DNA from 4 places in the Rhodococcus koreensis genome. Region 1 is predicted to be linked to each of the others. Evidence: riboswitches for the same ligand, from Rfam matches in the RefSeq annotation. Region 1 holds a riboswitch; each other region holds the start of a gene.
What was found. Region 1 has a riboswitch for S-adenosylmethionine ahead of JWS14_RS33935 (bifunctional o-acetylhomoserine/o-acetylserine sulfhydrylase). Riboswitches for the same ligand answer to the same signal wherever they lie in the genome.

Region 1 (4,726 bases):
GATGTCCTCGGCCAGATCCTCCTGCAGGCGGATCGGGTACAGGCGGTCGGAGTCGACGCCGCCCACGATGACGGGTGCGGTGATCGCCCCCAGCGCCGCCGAGATACCCCCGCGGCCGCGGCCCACGTCGTGCCGGTTCATGGCCTCGGACAGCAGCACGTACGTGCCCGGGTCGAACCTGCCGACCAGCTTGTCGGCCTGGTGCTGGAGGTAGCTCTCGACGGAGTACCGCCCGCCGCGCCAGGGGTCCTCGCCGTCCTGCGGCGAGTTCGCGAACCGAGAGTCGAGTTCGCTCTCGGTGCGGTACGTGAGGTGCGCGATCCTGCGGGCGATGCGCAGTCCGGTCCGGGGGGTCCGGCCGGTGCCGTGGTAGTCGCCGCCCAGCCAGTCGGGGTCGCTGGTGATGGCCTCGATCTGCGTGGTCTGCGTGCCGATCTGATCCGCGGTCGCACGGGCGCCGACCGCGAGAACGAGCGCCGACGCAACCTGGTCCGGGTACGTCACGGCCCACTCGAGCGCGCGCATGCCGCCCATCGAACCACCGACCACGGACGCCAGCTTGTCGATCCCCAGAAGGTCGGTGAACTTCTTCTCGGCCGCGATCTGGTCGCGGATGGTGATCTCCGGGAAGCGGCTGCCCCACGGGCGCCCGTCCTCCGCGACCGAACCGGGACCGGTGGTGCCGCGGCAGCCACCGAGGACGTTGGTCGCGACGACGCACCACTCGTCGGTGTCGATCGGCGCACCCGGACCGACCATTCCGCTCCACCATCCGGGGGAGGGGTGCTCGTCGGTGACGGGGCCGGTGACGTGGGAGTCGCCGGTGAGGGCGTGCTCGACGAGCACCACGTTGTCACGGTTCGGGGACAGTTCGCCCCACCGCTGCACGGCGAGAGTCACGGACGGGATCACCGCGCCGTTCTCGAGTTCGAGCGATCCGATGTCGACGGTGCCGAGACGTCCGTCGGCCACGGGGAGGTTCTGCACTGCGCTCACGGTCAAGATGCCGCCGCCGTAATTCCGGACTCGATATCGGCGATGATGTCGTCGATCCCTTCGATGCCGACCGCCAGGCGGACCAGTCCGGGGGTGACGCCGCTGGCGGCCTGCTCCTCCGGGGTCAGCTGGGAGTGTGTGGTGGACGCCGGGTGGATCACCAGCGAGCGGACGTCACCGATGTTCGCGACGTGGCTGTGGAGGGTGAGTGCGTTGACGAACTTCTTGCCCGCGTCGATGCCGCCGGCGAGTTCGAACGTCACGATGGCACCCGCACCCCTCGGCGCGATCTGCTTCGCCCGGTCGTACCACGGTGACGACGGGAGCCCGGCGTATCCGACGGACACGATCTCCGGCCGTGCCTCCAGGTACTGGGCGACGGCGGTCGCATTGGACACGTGCCGTTCCATCCGCAGGCTCAGCGTCTCGAGGCCCTGCGCGATGAGGAACGCGTTGAACGGGGAGATCGCGGAACCGAGGTCGCGGAGCAACTGCACGCGGGCTTTGAGGGCGAACGCGGGCGGTCCGAGTTCGGAGTAGACGACGCCGTGGTAACTCGGGTCCGGGGTGGTGAAGCTGCTGTGCCGGCCCTGGGTCCAGTCGAACGTGCCGCCGTCGACGATGACGCCCGCGATGGCCGTGCCGTGACCGCCGAGGTACTTGGTGGCCGAGTGCACCACGATGTCCGCGCCGTGCTCGAGCGGGCGGATCAGGTAGGGGGTGGCCACGGTGTTGTCGACGATCAGCGGGAGTCCGTGCTGGTGTGCGACGCCGGAGATGCCGGGCAGGTCGAGCACGTCGTTGCGGGGATTGGAGATGGTCTCGCCGTAGAACGCCCTCGTGTTGTCCCGGATCGCGTTCTTCCACTGCTCGAGGTCGTCGGGGTCTTCGACGAACGAGACCTCGATGCCGAGCTTGGGCAGCGTGTAGTGGAAGAGGTTGTAGGTGCCGCCGTACAGGCGCGGGCTGGAGACGATGTGGTCGCCCGCCTCGGCGAGGTTCAGGATCGCGAACGTCTCGGCGGCCTGCCCGGACGACAGCATGAGGGCGGCGACGCCGCCTTCGAGGGCGGCGATGCGCTGCTCGACGGCGTCCTGGGTGGGGTTCATGATGCGGGTGTAGATGTTGCCGGGCTCGGCCAGACCGAACAGCGCGGCAGCGTGATCGGTGCTGTCGAACGTGTACGAGGTGGTCTGGTAGATCGGCAGCGCCCGCGCCTTGGTGGTCGCGTCGGACGTCTGCCCGGCGTGGATCTGCTTGGTCTCGAACGACCAGTTCTCGGTCATGTGCTGTCTACTCCAGTGGTCTGACGAGGCGCGGACGAGGAACTGGTTCGTTCGCGCACAGGGCTGTCTGGGGTCTATCTACGACAACAACAACGCATCATGAACCTCCGATGTCGGACCCGCGCTTGTCACCCGACTGTTGTATGAATCAGGGAACCAGGTCATCACCCGGGGCACCCCACCGCGGCGGAGGGTTGCCGGCCAGCTAGCCGGGGCTCGTTGCTGGCACTCATGACCTCTGTTGAATCTTAGCGGCTGCGGCGAAGCGACCGGAAACGGCACCGATCAGGCCCGCTGGCAGCGAAAAGTTACCAGCTGGTAGGGAGGGGGATTTCGCACCCACATCTTGCGCGCCCCGGGCATAGCAGTACGCTTGTCTTGTTTAAGTGCGGTCTCTCCAGCGGCCGCATCGACCGTCTACGTTTGACAAGCGAACCGTTCGCGGACCCACTCACGAAGTGCGCCCGCAACCGTGTAACCAGGGAATCTTCCTAGGAGGACGCGAAGCACCCATGTCCAAAATCAAGGTTGAGGGCACCGTCGTCGAACTCGACGGCGACGAGATGACACGCATCATCTGGCAGTTCATCAAAGACAAGCTGATCCATCCCTACTTGGATGTGAACCTGGAGTACTACGACCTCGGTATCGAGTACCGGGACGAGACCGACGACCAGGTCACCGTCGACGCGGCCAACGCCATCAAGAAGCACGGCGTCGGCGTCAAGTGCGCGACGATCACCCCGGACGAGGCACGCGTCGAGGAGTTCGGCCTCAAGAAGATGTGGCGGTCGCCCAACGGCACCATCCGCAACATCCTCGGTGGCACGATCTTCCGCGCGCCGATCATCATCTCCAACGTCCCGCGACTGGTTCCGGGCTGGACGAAGCCGATCATCATCGGCCGTCACGCCTTCGGCGACCAGTACCGCGCCACCGACTTCAAGGTCCCCGGCCCCGGCAAGGTGATGATCACCTACACGCCCGAGGACGGCAGCGAGCCGATCGAGCACGAACTGGTGAACTTCCCCGACGGCGGCGGCGTCGTCCAGGGTCAGTACAACTTCACCAAGTCCATCGAGGACTTCGCGCGCGCCTCGCTCAACTACGGCCTGCAGCAGAATTACCCGGTGTACCTGTCGACCAAGAACACCATCCTCAAGGCGTACGACGGCGCGTTCAAGGACATCTTCCAGCACGTCTACGAGACCGAGTTCAAGCCGGAATTCGACGCGGCAGGACTCACCTACGAGCACCGCCTCATCGACGACATGGTCGCGTCGGCGCTCAAGTGGGAGGGCGGCTACGTCTGGGCCTGCAAGAACTACGACGGCGACGTCCAGTCCGACACCGTCGCGCAGGGCTTCGGATCGCTCGGCCTCATGACCTCCGTGCTGCTGACCCCGGACGGAAAGACGTGTGAGGCCGAGGCCGCACACGGCACCGTGACGCGTCACTTCCGTCAGCACCAGCAGGGCAAGCCGACGTCCACCAACCCCATCGCGTCGATCTTCGCGTGGACCCGTGGACTCGAGCACCGCGGCAAGCTGGACAGCACCCCCGACGTCATCGGCTTCGCGCAGAAGCTCGAAGACGTGGTCATCAAGACCGTCGAGGGTGGCCAGATGACCAAGGACCTCGCGATGCTGGTCGGCGGCGACCAGGGCTACCTGACCACCGAGGAATTCCTCGGTGCACTGGACATCAACCTCCAGAAGGCCATCGCCGAGCAGTAGGCACCGACGCCGCAGCAGTACGAAACGGGACGCCCCTCGCCGGGGTCGTCCCGTTTCGCGTCTCCGGGGCCGGGTGAGTCATCTCACGGCCGCTCGCGGCGCGAAACGCGGAATCCGGGGAAGAGAATTCCGGTGTGGGTCGTTGCGCTACGAGGCGCCGTGCGCCGCGTAGTCGTATTGCTGCCTAGTCGAAAGTCCTGCTGTGAGCACTTCCACCCCGGTCCGCCCCGAGCACCTCGGTGTCATCGCGCAACATCCGTCCGTCCGCAAGCTCGCCATGATCGCGCTCGCGCTCGGCGGCTTCGGGATCGGCACCACCGAGTTCGTGGCGATGGGACTGCTTCCCGAGATGGCGTCGAGCCTCGGGATCACCGAGCCGACGGCCGGGCACGTCATCTCGGCGTACGCCCTGGGCGTGGTCGTGGGCGCGCCGCTCATCGCCGCGCTCACCGCGCGGGTGCCCCGCAAGACGCTGCTGATCGCGTTGATGGCGGCGTTCACGATCGGCAACGCCGCCACCGTGTTCGCACCGAACTACGGGGTGCTGATGGCCGCGCGGTTCGTCGCGGGCCTCCCGCACGGCGCCTACTTCGGCGTCGCGGCCCTGGTGGCGGCGCACCTCGCCGAGCGCGGCCAGCGCGCCAGGGCGGTCGCGCTCGTCATGATGGGACTGTCGGTGGCCAACGTCGTCGGTGTTCCCGCCGCCTC
Region 2 (4,726 bases), 6.7 Mb from region 1:
TGCCCATCGCTCGCCCTGACACGCTCGGGCCACCCTCGATACCGCCTTACACGGAAGGCAAGCGCAGGTGGTCGCGCAGAGTCTCGGTCGTGTACTCGGTTCGATAAACCCCGCGTTCCTGCAATTCCGGTACGAGTCTGTCGACCAGGTCGTCGATCGAATCCTGCAGGTGGTACGGGTTGACGTTGAATCCGTCCACGACGCGATGTCGCACCCAGTACGCCCAGCGATCCGCGATCTGGCCGGCGGTCCCGGCCAGGTACCGCGAGTTCGGGGCCACTTCGAGGACAAGCTGCCGGATGGACAGCCCCTTCTCTGCGGCCAGTGCACGCCACTGGGTGATCTGATCGAGCTTGCCGGTGCGGTCCGCGATCGCCAACGTCCCGCGCGACGGATCGAGTTCTCCGTCGACCGGGTCGATGTCCGGCAACGGGCCGTCGGGATCGTATGCCGAAAGATCCTGCCCCCAATAGTGTTCGAGAAATGCAATAGCCCGGTGCGGGTTGTAGGCGTTCTCGCGGAGCCACCGAGCCTTCTCGTCGGCGTCCTCGGGCGTGTCTCCGATGATCACGGTGACACCGGGAAGGATTCGGAGCGAATCCGTGGACCGGCCGTGGGCGGACAGTCGCGCCCGGAGGTCGCGTGCGTAGGCAACGGCCGCGTCGAACTCGTTGTTCGCCGAGAACACGACGTCGGCATGACGGGCCGCCAGCTCACGGCCGCCGACGGAATCGCCGGCCTGGAACAACACCGGCCGCCCCTGTTTGCTCGACGGAACGGTGGAGATCGCAGTGGCCTGCAGAAGGTCACTGTGCCGCGCGATGACCGCAGATCGGTCGGCGGGCAGCCAACTGTCCTGGCGGGCGTCCGTGGCGACATCAGCGAGCGACCACGCGGCCCAATATTCCTTGGCCAACTCGACGAGTTCGGTGGCCCGCTCGTAGCGGTGTTCGTGCGGCAGCCATCCACCACGCCGAAAGTTCTCGCCGGTCCACGCGTTGTCGGTGGTGACGATGTTCCATCCCGCCCTTCCGTCGGACAGGACATCCAAGCTTCCCAGCCGCCGCACAAGGTCGACCGGCAGACTGTACGTGGTGTTCTGCGTGGCGACGAGTCCGATCCGGCTGGTCACCCCAGCAAGCGCCGACAGTTGAGTGATGGCGTCGGGACGGCCTGCAATGTCGGTGGCCAGTGCCGCACCGCGGTTCTCCCGCACACGCTGGCCGTCGCCGAGGAAGAACGCATCGAACAAGCCCCGTTCCAGGGTTTGAGCAACCCGCAGGAAGGTTTCCGGGGATACCTGATCGGGGGCCTTGGCATCTTCCCACACCGTCTGCGGGCCGATTCCCGGGTAGAAAACACCGAGGTGGACCTGCGCGTCGGCATCATACGGCGCTCCGGTGTCCGGAGTGGACATGGCAAACTCCTGCCTGGTCGTGGCTAGTTGGTGGTCGATGTGAAGCGGCTGAGCGGCCGAGGTAATCCGAGCGTCTCCCGCAACGTCGAGCCCGGTTTCGGAATCCGGTGCAGTGACAACTCCTGCAATACGGGAAGGACCTCGTCAACCAGAACGGCGAGATCGGTGGTGACGACGGCGGGATGGATCCGGACACCGTCCACCTTGTCCGCCAGGGACCGCACCAGGTCGACGAAGTCCCGTGCCGAACCCGCGAATCGAAGGCGTCCTCGGTCCGGCCACGGCGAATACCCATCGAGGCGGGCAAGGCGGGACTGCGCGGACTCGGTCTTCGTATCGAGAATCACCTCGACATCGGCGAGGGTCACGGCCTGCTGTCCTGTCGCCGACGTCCCGATTTCGGTCACATCCCGACCGGACAGCAGCACAACGTCGAGTAGATCCGTCACCCCCAGTTCCGCAGCTCCCACGACGACTATCTGACCCTGCGGTGAGCGGGGTGTGATGAGCGGTCCGACGACGCTGAAGAACTCGCCCTCGAACCCGACGTGATGCACCTTGTCGGGATCGAGGTAGCGACCCGTCGCGGCATCGCGGATCACGGCATCGTCCTCCCACGAATCCCACAGCTGCCGGGCGAGCTCGATGACGTCTCGGACCTCGCGCTGTACGGCCTCGGGGGCACGTGGCTCGAATCCGACTGCACCATTGACGTCCGCGGAGTTGTCCGAGCCGACCACCCATGCCGCGCGACCCCGACTGCCGTGATCGAGGCTGGCCAGCTGCGTCGCGAGATGGAACGGTTCGGTGGTGAGGGCTTGCACCGTCGGCGCCACCCCGTAACTGGCCGTCGTCGTCGCCACGAACGACGCACGCGTCCCAGCATCCAACCGTCCCACCGGGTACGCGCCCTCCCCCGGCACCACTCGGTCGTCGATGGTGACCAGCGCGAAACCGGCGGCCTCTACGGTGTCCACGACCGACCTGAGGACCCGGGGAGAGAGCACATCCGCAGGCGGGCGCCCCCACACACGCCACGCGGCGGGATGACCTCCCGCGCCATCTATCTCGACTGCCAGGTGTAGCGGTTGGGGCGCTCGAACCACGACGAAAGTCCTTTCGAAGGAGTGCGGACGCGCACCGGAGACCCAGGGTCCACGGACTCCTTGCGCGCTTGCGGAATCAGTTGTCGATTCCGCCGGGTCGTCACCTGGAGCACCCCGCCGCGCGGGAGGGTTGCCGACCAGCAAGCCAGGGCTCGATGCTGGTACTCATGACCGTCGACACGAATGTATCACGGCACGTGAGACCGAAAAGCGCACCGTCACAACATGCTCAACGGTTCCTATAGCTCACGACGGGGACCGTGCGAAGCTTTACGCTCTCGGTGATTGAAATTCACCTGACGGGACACGCCATCCGCGTTGGAGAACCGTCGGCGCAACGATGCGACATCGGGCCATTAGCCCAATCGCGCTCCAAATGGAAGAGTTTCAATCGTCGGATGGCATTGAGGTTGCACTGATTTCAACCATCGACCGACGCGTCGGCACCATGGCACTGTGGTTCGTCGAATCTACGTGTATGGAGATACTGTCATGACCGAAAGCGCCACGCGCACCGAGTTCGTCGTCCGCACAGCCCAGTGGTCCGATCCCGACGCGGTGACGTTGCGGGCGGCTATGGCGGCAGAAGTCGGTCCTCGATATTCCGACCGAGTGTCGGATGCTGTTCGTGCTACCACCAATGCCGTGGATCCGGAATCGGTGCACGTCACTATCCTGGTGTACGTCAGCGACATCGAGGCTGCGGAGCCACGTGCTGTCGGCCACGCGGCCCTGCGCTGGAACGGCGACGACCTCGAAGTGAAGCGGATGTTCGTCGTCAAAGAGCACCGTGGTACCGGTGTGTCGACCGCGCTGCTGAGCGCGGTCGAGGATGCGGCACGAGAGGCGAGGCGACCCCGCTTGATTCTCCAGACCGGTGACCGGCAGCCCGACGCGGTCAGGCTGTACGAGAAGAGTGGCTACTCGAGGATTCCGATCTTCTCCCCGTATGAGGCCTTGCCCTTCTCGAACTGCTTCGAGAAGGTGTTCGGATAGGAGAACCCCCTTCACGTGAGCTGGGGTGTACTCCCCCCAACGGCAGATCGAATCGCTCGCGCAGGGTCCGCTGGGGATAGTGATCGAGCCGGGCGCCCGCCCGCACCAGGCGGTGTCCGCCCTCGCTCCGGCGGGCACGACTTCGCGCTGTAGCCGGTGCTGTTGATTCCCGCGTTCAGGATCAGGGCCCGACGTCCGGCAGTGGTCATCGCGGTTCCTTTCGACGTGAGAGATGTGGATCAGGCGAGCGGCGCGGAGTGGATCTCACGGACGGCCTTGGCGATGCGCTGCGCCCCGAGCCGGAGGTTGTCTTCACTCTGGTTCGTGAAGCCCAAGCGCAGGCTCCGTGCGTACAGTCCGCTCGCGGCGGGATCGAAGTAGCGGCCCGAGGAGAAGTCGACGCCCAGCGCGTTCGCGGCGGCACGGACCTCCGCGAGATCGATGCCGGGGTCGGTCACCGTCGCCCAAGCGAAGATTCCGCCCTCGGCCTGCGGAATCGACACCAGGTCACCCGCCTCGGTGGTGAGAACGTCGGCCAGCAGATCCGCTCGCTCCCGGTAGAGGGTGCGGGCGTTCGCGACGATGCCGTCGAACAGTCCTGGCCGACCGAGCAGATGCGCCACGGCGGACTGGGTCACCAACGATGGATGCTGATCGAGGTTCGCGCGTAACCGCAACAGTCCGGCCTGGAGCCAGGACGGGGCGACAGCCCATCCCAGTCGGAGCCCTGGTCCGAGGGTCTTGGAGAAGGTATTGATTCGCACCACACGGTCGCTGTCGAGCGGGAAGTCCGGGACGGCCGTGCCCCGGAAACGGAGTTCGCGGTAGGGATTGTCGGAGAGGACGACGAATCCGTAGCGCTCGGCGAGGGCGACCAGCCGCAGCCGGTCCTCGGCTGCGAGGGTCGTGCCGGTCGGATTGTGGAAGTCGGGGATCACGTAGAACAGCTTCGGGATCCGCCCCGCCTGCAGATGGCCCTCGAAGACGTCGAGATCCAGTCGGCCGCCGGTGTTGAGTACCGGCAGGACCTGGGCACCGTAGTGGTCGAGCACCCGCAGCGCAACGGGAAAAGTAGGGCTCTCGACGGCCACCAGGTCGCCGGGGTCGAGTAGTGCGGCAAAGACCAGGCTCAGTCCGTGCAGGGCACCGTTGGTGACGACCACCCGGTCCGGATCGACGAGACCGGACTCGTCGCTCTCCCGCCCCG
Region 3 (4,726 bases), 5.0 Mb from region 1:
GACTTCGCCCGCAGGGCAGGACTTCCCGTGGTATTCGAGACCCTCGAGGACTTCGTCGAACGCAGCTCCGCGCTGATCGGCAGCCCGCAGCAGGTGATCGACAAGGTGCAGCGCTACCACGAGCAGTTCGGCCACGAGGTGATCCACCTGAGCGCCGACCGCGTCGGCAGCGACAAACAGCACCGCGAGAGCCTCGAGCTGTTCCAGGCCGAGGTGGCGCCCGTGTTGCGCGAGACCATTCCGAGCCGCCCCCTCGCGGCCGACACAGAGGAGGAACGGCCATGAGCCTGCATCTGGGCATCGAACTCGACGGCGAGGGAACGCATCCCGAGGCCTGGCGGCGCGCCGCGCACACACCCGACCGGTTGCTGACCGGGCGAACGGTGGCGGACCGGGTCGCTGCGGCGGAGAACGCCGGTTTCACATTCGCCTCCTTCGACGATTCGCTGCTGCCGCCCGGCGCCGTCGGGGGACCCGTCGGCCGGATCGACGCCGTGAACCGCGCCGCGTTCGTGGCCGCGACCACCAGCACGATCGGTCTCGTACCGGTGGTCGGCACCACCTACGCCGAACCGTTTCACACGTCCTCCCAGCTCGCGACACTCGACTACGCGTCGCGGGGCCGCGGCGGCTGGATCGCCGCACGCGACACCGACCCGCGGGTCGCGGGCGCACTGGGCCGGACCGAGATCACCGCACCCGCCGACCTCGCGCGGGAGGAGCGGGACGCGATCGCCGTGGTCCGGAACCTGTGGGATTCCTGGGAGGACGACGCGGTGATCCGCGACTACGCCACCGGCCGTTTCGTCGACCGCGACCGGCTGCACTACATCGACTTCCGGGGCGAGACGTACTCGGTGAAGGGTCCGGCGATCGTGCCGCGGCCGCCGCAGGGGCAACTGGTGGTGTTCGGACTCGACGGGCAGACCGATCCGACCCAGGTCGACGTGGTGCTGGTGTCCGGGACGACGCCCGGTGACATCGCCGACGCCGCCGCGCGGGCGAAGGACCGCGGGGCGGCGCTGGTGTTCGCCGAACTCGACGTGGCGCTGGGCGCAGCCACTCCCGCCCCGTCGAGTGAGCGGCTGTCGTTCGCCGGCGAGGCCACCGGACTGGTGGAACTGCTGCGCGCACTGGATTCGCAGGTCGACGGTGTGCGCCTGCATCCCGCCGTGGTCGACGAGGACCTCCCGGTGCTGGCGCGGTACGTGATCCCGGCACTCCTGCGCGCCGGTGCCGCCCACCGTCCCGTTCCCGGTTCGACTCTGCGCAGCACGCTCGGACTCGACCGCCCCGCCAACCGATTCCGGGCCGAGCGCCTCGCAGAATCCTCTCGCTGAAAGGTTGTGGAGATCATGACCGACGACTCATACGCCCGGCCCGAAGCCCAGGTGCATTTCGGGGTCTTCTTCCAGGGCGTCAACCACACGACGATCTGGTCGGATCCGACGAGCGGATCGCAGATCGACTTCGAAACGTTCCGTCGGGTGGCACAGACCGCCGAGCGGGGCCTGTTCGACGCCTTCTTCCTGGGTGAGGGTCTACGCCTGCGGGAACAGGAAGGCAAGATCCTCGATCTCGACATCGTGGGCAGGCCGGATGCGATCACCCAGCTCTCGGCGCTGGCCGGCATCACCCGGCACATCGGGCTGGTGGCCACCCAGAACACCACCTACAACGAACCGGCCGACCTCGCCCGGCGACTGTCCGGGCTGGACCTGCTGTCCGGCGGACGCGCCGGCTGGAACGCCGTCACCACGGACAACGCGTGGACCGGTGAGAACTTCCGGCGCGGCGGCTTCCTCGATCACGCCGACCGGTACGAGCGGGCCGGGCAGTTCCTGGGCACCGCGCGGGCGATCTGGGACGCGTGGGCCGACGGCGCCGTCGCGACGAGCACCGAAGCGCCGTCCTGGGCCACCGCGGGCAGTGTGCAGGACGTGTCGCGGCGCACGTCGCAGTTCGACGTCACGATCACCCCCACCCTGCCGCGCAGCGCCCAGGGCCATCCCGTCATCTTCCAGGCCGGCGACTCACCGGCAGGCAGGGACTTCGCGGCCACGCACGCCGACGTGATCTTCTCCCGCCACGGAACCCATTTCGACGAGGCGCTCGGCTTCGCCGAGGACATCCGGGCGAGACTGCGCCGCGCGGGGCGCCCCGAGGACGACGTCAAGATTTTGCCGGGCACCCAGATCGTGCTCGCGGAGAACGCGTCCGAGGTGGAGGACAAGGTCCGCTGGGTCCGCGAAGGCCAGTACACCGGGCAGACGGCGCTGTCGCTGGTCGGTCAGGTGTGGGGCCGCGATCTGTCCGATCGCGACCCGGACGGTCCACTGCCCGAATTCGATCCGGTGCCCGCACCGATCTCCGTCACCCGCGGGGCCGCCCGCGACGGCAAGGACCCGCTCGCCATCGCCCGCGAGTGGCGCGCCCTGGCGGAGGCGCAGAACCTGTCGCTGCGGCAGGTCGCGATCGCGACCACTCAGCGGTCCGGTTTCGCGGGCACCCCCGGGCAGGTCGCCGACGAACTCACCCGGTGGGTTCGCAGCGGGGCGACCGACGGATTCAACATCTCGCCGTACCTGGTGCCCACCGGACTCGACGAGATCGTCGACCTGCTCGTGCCCGAACTGCAGGAGCGCGGCTCGTACCGAACGGAATACGAAGGCGCGACCCTGCGTGAGCATCTCGGTCTCCGCCCGCCGCTGTCGCGACGGGAACTCCCGCCCCGGCAGGCAGTCGGGTAGCGGGGGCCGTGTGGCGCGGCGACCGGCGATCTCTTACACTCGGTAACGACCATCCAGAGCGACCGAGAGACCTGGCTCGTTGACGTCGCAGCAACCCCCCCGCCCCGCGGGTGCGGGTGCTACCGCCGGGATCGATGGAGGAACCATGTTGACCGAAGGCTTCGTGAGCGCCTGGGGGCGTCTGCACGTCGATCTCTGCCGGTTGTCCACCTCCATCTGTCACAGCTGATCTGACACCCCGGCAGACATCCGGGGTTCTTGCTCTACACACCGCATCCGCGTCGGATCCGGTGTCCCTCACCTTTCTGTGCGCGTGAGCGCTGCCCACTCGACGGGTAGCGCGCACGGCACTTCTTCGAGATCACGGAGTTCTCGGTGCCATCAGTGCCTTTGTCCTCGTCCCACCGCGGCCGCATCGCGGCAGGTATCGGCGCCGCCGCCGTGCTGGCCACGGCGCTCACCGCCTGCGGTGGCGGCTCCAGCAGTTCCTCCGCGGACGCGGGCCCGCCCCAGCCCGGCGGCACCCTCCGCTACGGCCTGTCCCAGGCACCCACGTGCGCCGACCCCGCGCAGTCGGGCACCAACCAGACGATCTACGTGGCCCGGCAGGTGGTGGACTCGCTCACCGACCAGGACCCGGAGACGGGCGAACTGAAGCCGTGGCTGGCCGAGAGCTGGGACACCGACGCCGACGCGTCCTCCTTCACGTTCCATCTGAAGGAGGGGGTGACGTTCAGTGACGGAACGCCTTTCACCGCGGAGTCGGTGAAGAAGAACCTCGACGCCATCGTGAACACCCTCACCGGGGCCAAGGCCGCACTGGGTGCCAGCTACCTCACCGGGTACACGGGCACCACCGTGATCGACCCGCAGACCGCGCAGGTCGACTTCGCCGCACCCAACGCGCAGTTCCTCCAGGCGTCGTCCACCCCGCAGCTCGGCATCCTGTCCGACGCGTCCGTCGCGAAGTCCGCCGAAGAGCGGTGCACCGGCAACATCTCGGGCACCGGGCCGTTCACGTACGCCGACTACCAGCAGGACAAGTCGGTCACCCTCGCCAAGCGCGCCGGATACAACTGGGGTTCCGACGTGTTCGCCCACGACGGCGAGGCCTACCTCGACACCATCGAGTTCACCGTCGTCCCCGAATCCGGTGTCCGCACGGGCAGCCTGTCCTCGGGACAGCTGGACGCGATCAGCGACGCGCTGCCGCAGGACGCCCCGCAGATCGAAGGTGCGGGCGGGCAGGTGCTCACCACCTCGAATCCCGGAACCCCGTTCGGCTTCCAGCCCAACGTGACCCGCGGACCGCTCGTCGACCCCGTCGTGCGCAGCGCGCTGGTGCCGGCGATCAACCGGCAGGAACTGGTCGACACCGTGCTCGGCCCCAACTTCAAGCCGGCCACCAGCACCCTGGCCAGCCGCACCCCGGGCTACGTGGCACTGCCCGGCGTGACGTACGACCCGGAGAAGGCGAAGTCGATCCTGGATCAGGCGGGCTGGGTGCCCGGCGCCGACGGCATCCGCGAGAAGGGTGGTCAGAAGCTCGCCTTCCCCGTTCTGTTCAGCTCCGTGTTCGCCGGCAACCAGGCCATCCTCGAACTGGTGCAGCAGCAGCTCAGAGCGGTGGGAGTGGACCTGCAGCTCGACCTCGTGTCGACCCCGGAGGCCACCGCCCGCCAGAATTCCAAGGACTTCGACGCCACCTACTACAACAGCACCCGTGCCGACGGCGACATCCTGCGCACCCAGTTCGGGCTCGAAGGCCGCAACCTGAACAGCCGCGGCCCGATTCCCGCGCTCGACGACGTGCTGGCGAAGCAGCTCGCCACCACCGATCCCGCCGCGCGGAGCGCGCTCGTCGCCGACGCCCAGCAGCAGATCCTCGACAACGGCCTGTGGATCCCCACGGTGGAGTTGTCGCAGGCGATCGGCGCGGGCCCGAACGTGCAGGACCTGAAGTTCGAGGCCTCGGC
Region 4 (4,726 bases), 5.0 Mb from region 1:
GCAGCCCGGCCTCGAGACCGCAGACGATGTCGGTGTCCATGCGGTCACCGATCATCAGTGTGTTCGCGGAGTGCGCGCCGATGGCCCGCAGGGCCGAGCGCATCATCAGCGCGTTCGGCTTGCCCACGTAGTACGGGTCGCGGCCGGTGGCCCGGCTGATCAGTGCCGCAACGGATCCCGTGGCCGGAAGGGAACCCTCGCGCGACGGTCCGGTGGGGTCGGGGTTGGTGGCGATGAAGCGAGCGCCTCTCTCCACCAGTCGAATTGCGGTGGTGATGGCCTCGAAGGAATAGGTGCGGGTCTCGCCGAGGACCACGTAGTCGGGATCGTTCTCGGTGAGGACGTATCCGATGTCGTGCAGTGCGGTGGTGAGCCCGGATTCGCCGACGACGTAGGCGCTGCCGCCGGGGCGCTGGTTCGCCAGGAACGTCGCGGTGGCCAGGGCGGACGTCCAGATCGATTCCTCGGGAATGTCCAGGCCGGTGCGGAGCAGCCGGGCGCGGAGATCGCGCGGAGTCCTGATGGAATTGTTGGTCAGGACGATGAACGGGGTGCCGGACTCCCGGAGTTCGGCCAGGAACAGGTCGGCGCCGGGGACCAGATGCTCTTCGTGGACGAGAACGCCGTCCATGTCCATGAGATAGGTCCAGCCCGGGTGCTCTACTTCGTTGCTCACCGACTCAGTATGGGGGAGCGGGAGGGTGCATGCGTGACTATGCGAGCAGCCGGAACAGGCCGATGAGACCGACGACGACGATGGTTCCCCGTAGTGCGGTGGGGGACAGGCGGCGGCCGTAGCGGGCGCCGAGGACGCCTCCGAGCAGCGAGCCCACCGCGATGAGGCCGGCGGCCGCCCAGCTGATCCGGTCGAAGGCCACGAGCGTGTACGCGGTCGCCGCGACGACGTTGACGATGAGCGACAGCAGATTCTTCGCGCCGTTCATCCGTTGCAGGCTCTCCGGCAGGATCGCGCCCATCACGCCCATCAGCAGAATGCCCTGCGCAGCGGTGAAGTATCCGCCGTACACGCCGACGGCGAACGTGCCGACGGTCAGCAGGGTGAGTCGCGCCGTGCTCAGGCCCGCCTCGTGGCTGCCACGCTGCTTCGCCCAGGCCTGGATCTTCGGCTGCAGCACCACCAGGATCAGGGCGAGGATCAGCAGCACCGGGACGACGAGTTCGAACACCGTTTCGGGGAGGTGCAGCAGCAGCCACGAGCCGAGAACCGCACCGCACAGGGACGCCGGGATCTGCCACCGCAACCGCGGCCCCTGCCCGGCCAGCTCCCGCCGGTACCCCCACGTGCCGGACACGCCACCGGCGACCAGGCCGATCGCGTTCGACATCGTCGCGGTCACCGGAGGGAACCCGAAAGCCACCAGGGTGGGGAAGGTGATGAGCGTGCCGCTGCCGACGATGGCGTTGATCGCGCCCGCGCCGACGCCGGCTACCAGGATCGCGATGACTTCGAGTGGTGTCACCGAGGCGACGTTACAAGGGCCTCGGACGGCCCGGCAGCCGGGTCACGCGGCGGTGGCGATACGCGACTGCTCGTCTCATCCAACCGCATCTCCGACCACTTGTCAGCACTTCTGCGCACGGTGATTCTTGCGTCCGCTCGACGCCATTTCCCCTGTGTTGCAGGGAAATACCCCGTGTTGACGACGTCCGGGAATGCAGCTAGTGTTCGCTTCAACCATCCAGAGCGACCGAGAGACCTGGCTCGTTGACGTCGCAGCAACCCTTCCGAATTTTTCGGGTGCGGGTGCTACCGCCGGGATCGATGGAAGGCAGCACATGAACTACCCCGCGCGCCCTGCGTGGCGCAGACGGCACATCGACCTGTGCCGTACCACCTCCTGCCACTGTTGACGAGGTCTCACCGCACGCTCACCGGGTAAAACGCCAGGTGAGCGCCTGACGCGCGCCCGCATCCCGCGGAAGACGCGCCCTCTTCCCCGTCCCGTCTCCAGGTGAAAGGCCGCCTCAGTGATGTCTGTTCCCAGTGGTGAGCGAGCGTGAGCGCCCCCGTCCGGGCGCGTTCGGCCGCGCCCCTTGATTCCGAACCGTCCGGCAATGGTGACCGGCCCGCGGACGCCGCGCTGGAGGTCGCACGGCGGTGGCACCCGTGGCGGTGGGTGGTCAGCGCCGCCGTGCTGGTGCTGCTCGCCCAGTTCGTCCACGGCCTCGCCACCAACCCGGGGTGGGACTGGGCGACGTTCGGCAAGTACTTCACCGCCGGCTCCGTGCTGCAGGCCCTGTGGATGACGGTGAAGCTGACCCTCTGGGGGACGGTCCTCGGATTCGCGCTCGGTGTGGTGCTGGCGGTCAGCCGCCTGTCGCACAACCCGGTGCTGCAGGTGATCGCCTGGGTCTACATCTGGGCGTTCCGGTCGATCCCGCTGATCGTGCAACTCCTGTTCTGGTTCAACATCACGTACCTGTATCAGACTCTGTCGCTGGGAATTCCGTTCGGACCGGGCTTCTTCACGTTCGAGGTCAACGGCGTCATCAGCGGCTTCACCGCCGCCGTCATCGGTCTGGCCCTGCACCAGGCCGCGTACTCCGCCGAGATCATCCGTTCCGGCATCATCTCGGTGGACCACGGGCAAATCGAGGCGGCGCAGTCGCTGGGTATTCCGCGTCGTCGCCAGTTCTTCAAGATCGTTCTGCCGCAGGCGATGCGCGGCATCCTGCCGAACGCCGCGAACGAGGTGATCAGCCTGTTCAAGGGCACGTCGATCGTGTCGACGATGGCGATCGCGGAACTGTTCTACCAGGTTCAGGTGATCTTCGGCCGCAACGGTCGCGTCGTGCCCCTGCTGATGGTCGCGACGATCTGGTACATCATCCTGACCACGCTGTTGTCGGTCGGCCAGTACTACGTCGAGCGGCACTACGCCCGCGGATCGGCTCGGGCACTGCCCCCGACTCCGTGGCAGAAGGTCACCCGGAAATTCGCCGAGATCCGCGACGCCGGCGTCTCCGTACCGAGAGGGGCCACGAAATGACGACCGACACCCAGCAGGCAGAGTTCGCGGTGGAGGTTCGCGGAGTCCACAAGTCCTTCGGCGCACTCGAAGTCCTCCAGGGTGTGGACCTGCTGGTCCGCAAGGGCGAGGTGACGGTGATCCTGGGCCCGTCGGGTTCCGGCAAGTCCACGCTGCTCCGCACGCTCAACCACCTGGAGAAGGTCGACCGGGGCACCATCCGGATCGACGGCGACCTCATCGGCTACCGGCGCAAGGGCAACAAACTCCACGAACTGCGGGAACGCGACATCCTGAAGCAGCGGTCCCGGATCGGATTCGTGTTCCAGAACTTCAACCTGTTCCCCCACCTCACGGTGCTGGAGAACGTGGTCGAGGCACCGGTGTCGGCGCAGGGCCGTGACCGGGCCGAGGTCGAGGCCGAGGCGATCGCCCTCCTCGAACGGGTCGGCGTGGGTGACAAGGCCCACGAGTACCCGCGGCAACTGTCCGGCGGCCAGCAGCAGCGGGTCGCGATCGCCCGGGCCCTCGCACTGCGCCCTGCGGTGATCCTGTTCGACGAGCCCACGTCGGCGCTCGACCCGGAACTGGTCGGCGAGGTTCTCGCCGTCATCAAGCAACTGGCACGCGACGGCGCCACCCTCGTCATCGTCACCCACGAGGTGGGTTTCGCGCGGGAGGTCGCCGACACGGCCGTCTTCATGGACGCCGGAGTCGTCGTGGAGCAGGGCCCGCCCGCGCAGGTCATCGACGACCCACAGCACGACCGCACCAAAGCTTTTCTCTCCCGAGTTCTCTGACCTCCACACCCCGGTGTGGATCCCCGAAAGGCACACATGTCCACCGCACGGTTCCGTAAGAAGATTCTGGCCTCGGCTCTCACCACCGTCGCGCTCCTCGCCGCCGCGTGCGGGGGCGGCGACGTCGAGGACGAGGGATCGGGGCCCACCTCGGCCGCCGGCTACAACCTCACCGCCGATCAGAATCGCATCACCACCGACGAGGTCGAGTCGATCGCCGCGAAGGTTCCCCAGCAGATCCGCGACCGCGGCACGCTCGTCGTCACGGGCAGTGCCGGTTCCGCCCCGCCGCTGCGCTTCTACGCCGACGACGACAAGACGCTGATCGGCTCGGAAACCGACTTCGCATACCTGATCGGCGACGTCCTCGGCCTGAAGGTCGATCTCCAGGCCGCGGACTGGGCGCAGAACTTCGTCCGGATCGACTCGGGGGAGGCCGACGCCTTCATCTCCAACGTCACCGTCACCGAGGAGCGGAAGGAGAAGTACGACTTCTCGACATACCGCCTCGACACGGTCGCGTTCGAGACGAAGAAGGACAGCGGCATCCAGATCAAGGAACCCAAGGACGTCGCGGGCCTGAAGATCGCGGTCTCCTCCGGCACCAATCAGGAAGCGCTGCTGGTGAAGTGGAGCGAGCAGAACGTGGCGGCCGGTCTCGAACCCACCGACATCACCTACTACCAGAACGCCACCGACTACTACCTGCCGCTCGCGTCGGGGCGGATCGACGCCTACTTCGGCCCCAACCCCTCCTCGTCGTTCCACGTGGCGCAGGCCGGGGAGACCGAGATCGCCGGAACGTTCTCGGGCGCCGGCGACGCACTCCAGGGTGAGATCGCCGTGCTCACCAAGAAGGACAACGGGCTGATTACCGCCGTCAACGAGGCCATCAACCATGTCATCGAGAACGGCACGTACGCACAGGTTCTCGAC

Region 2: another riboswitch for S-adenosylmethionine. It lies ahead of JWS14_RS03560 (LLM class flavin-dependent oxidoreductase); the one in region 1 lies ahead of JWS14_RS33935 (bifunctional o-acetylhomoserine/o-acetylserine sulfhydrylase).
Region 3: another riboswitch for S-adenosylmethionine. It lies ahead of JWS14_RS51725 (putative leader peptide); the one in region 1 lies ahead of JWS14_RS33935 (bifunctional o-acetylhomoserine/o-acetylserine sulfhydrylase).
Region 4: another riboswitch for S-adenosylmethionine. It lies ahead of JWS14_RS51730 (putative leader peptide); the one in region 1 lies ahead of JWS14_RS33935 (bifunctional o-acetylhomoserine/o-acetylserine sulfhydrylase).

The regions. Positions count from the first base shown of each region.
Region 1 covers NZ_CP070609.1:7,510,547-7,515,272, forward strand. The annotation lists gene metX (homoserine O-acetyltransferase MetX) at 1-1,002, opposite strand, end outside; gene JWS14_RS33935 (bifunctional o-acetylhomoserine/o-acetylserine sulfhydrylase) at 999-2,282, opposite strand; SAM riboswitch class IV at 2,399-2,519, opposite strand; gene JWS14_RS33940 (NADP-dependent isocitrate dehydrogenase) at 2,795-4,018, shown strand; gene JWS14_RS33945 (MFS transporter) at 4,221-4,726, shown strand, end outside.
Region 2 covers NZ_CP070609.1:786,978-791,703, forward strand. The annotation lists gene JWS14_RS03555 (NtaA/DmoA family FMN-dependent monooxygenase) at 47-1,417, opposite strand; gene JWS14_RS03560 (LLM class flavin-dependent oxidoreductase) at 1,441-2,523, opposite strand; SAM riboswitch class IV at 2,583-2,696, opposite strand; gene JWS14_RS03565 (GNAT family N-acetyltransferase) at 3,016-3,519, shown strand; gene JWS14_RS03570 (aminotransferase-like domain-containing protein) at 3,759-4,726, opposite strand, start outside.
Region 3 covers NZ_CP070609.1:2,505,932-2,510,657, reverse strand. The annotation lists gene JWS14_RS11620 (LLM class flavin-dependent oxidoreductase) at 1-285, shown strand, start outside; gene JWS14_RS11615 (LLM class flavin-dependent oxidoreductase) at 282-1,340, shown strand; gene JWS14_RS11610 (NtaA/DmoA family FMN-dependent monooxygenase) at 1,356-2,750, shown strand; SAM riboswitch class I at 2,797-2,891, shown strand; gene JWS14_RS51725 (putative leader peptide) at 2,896-2,979, shown strand; gene JWS14_RS11605 (ABC transporter substrate-binding protein) at 3,135-4,726, shown strand, end outside.
Region 4 covers NZ_CP070609.1:2,512,051-2,516,776, reverse strand. The annotation lists gene JWS14_RS11650 (HAD-IIA family hydrolase) at 1-637, opposite strand, end outside; gene JWS14_RS11645 (sulfite exporter TauE/SafE family protein) at 714-1,481, opposite strand; SAM riboswitch class I at 1,694-1,790, shown strand; gene JWS14_RS51730 (putative leader peptide) at 1,798-1,872, shown strand; gene JWS14_RS11640 (amino acid ABC transporter permease) at 2,019-3,011, shown strand; gene JWS14_RS11635 (amino acid ABC transporter ATP-binding protein) at 3,008-3,790, shown strand; gene JWS14_RS11630 (ABC transporter substrate-binding protein) at 3,827-4,726, shown strand, end outside.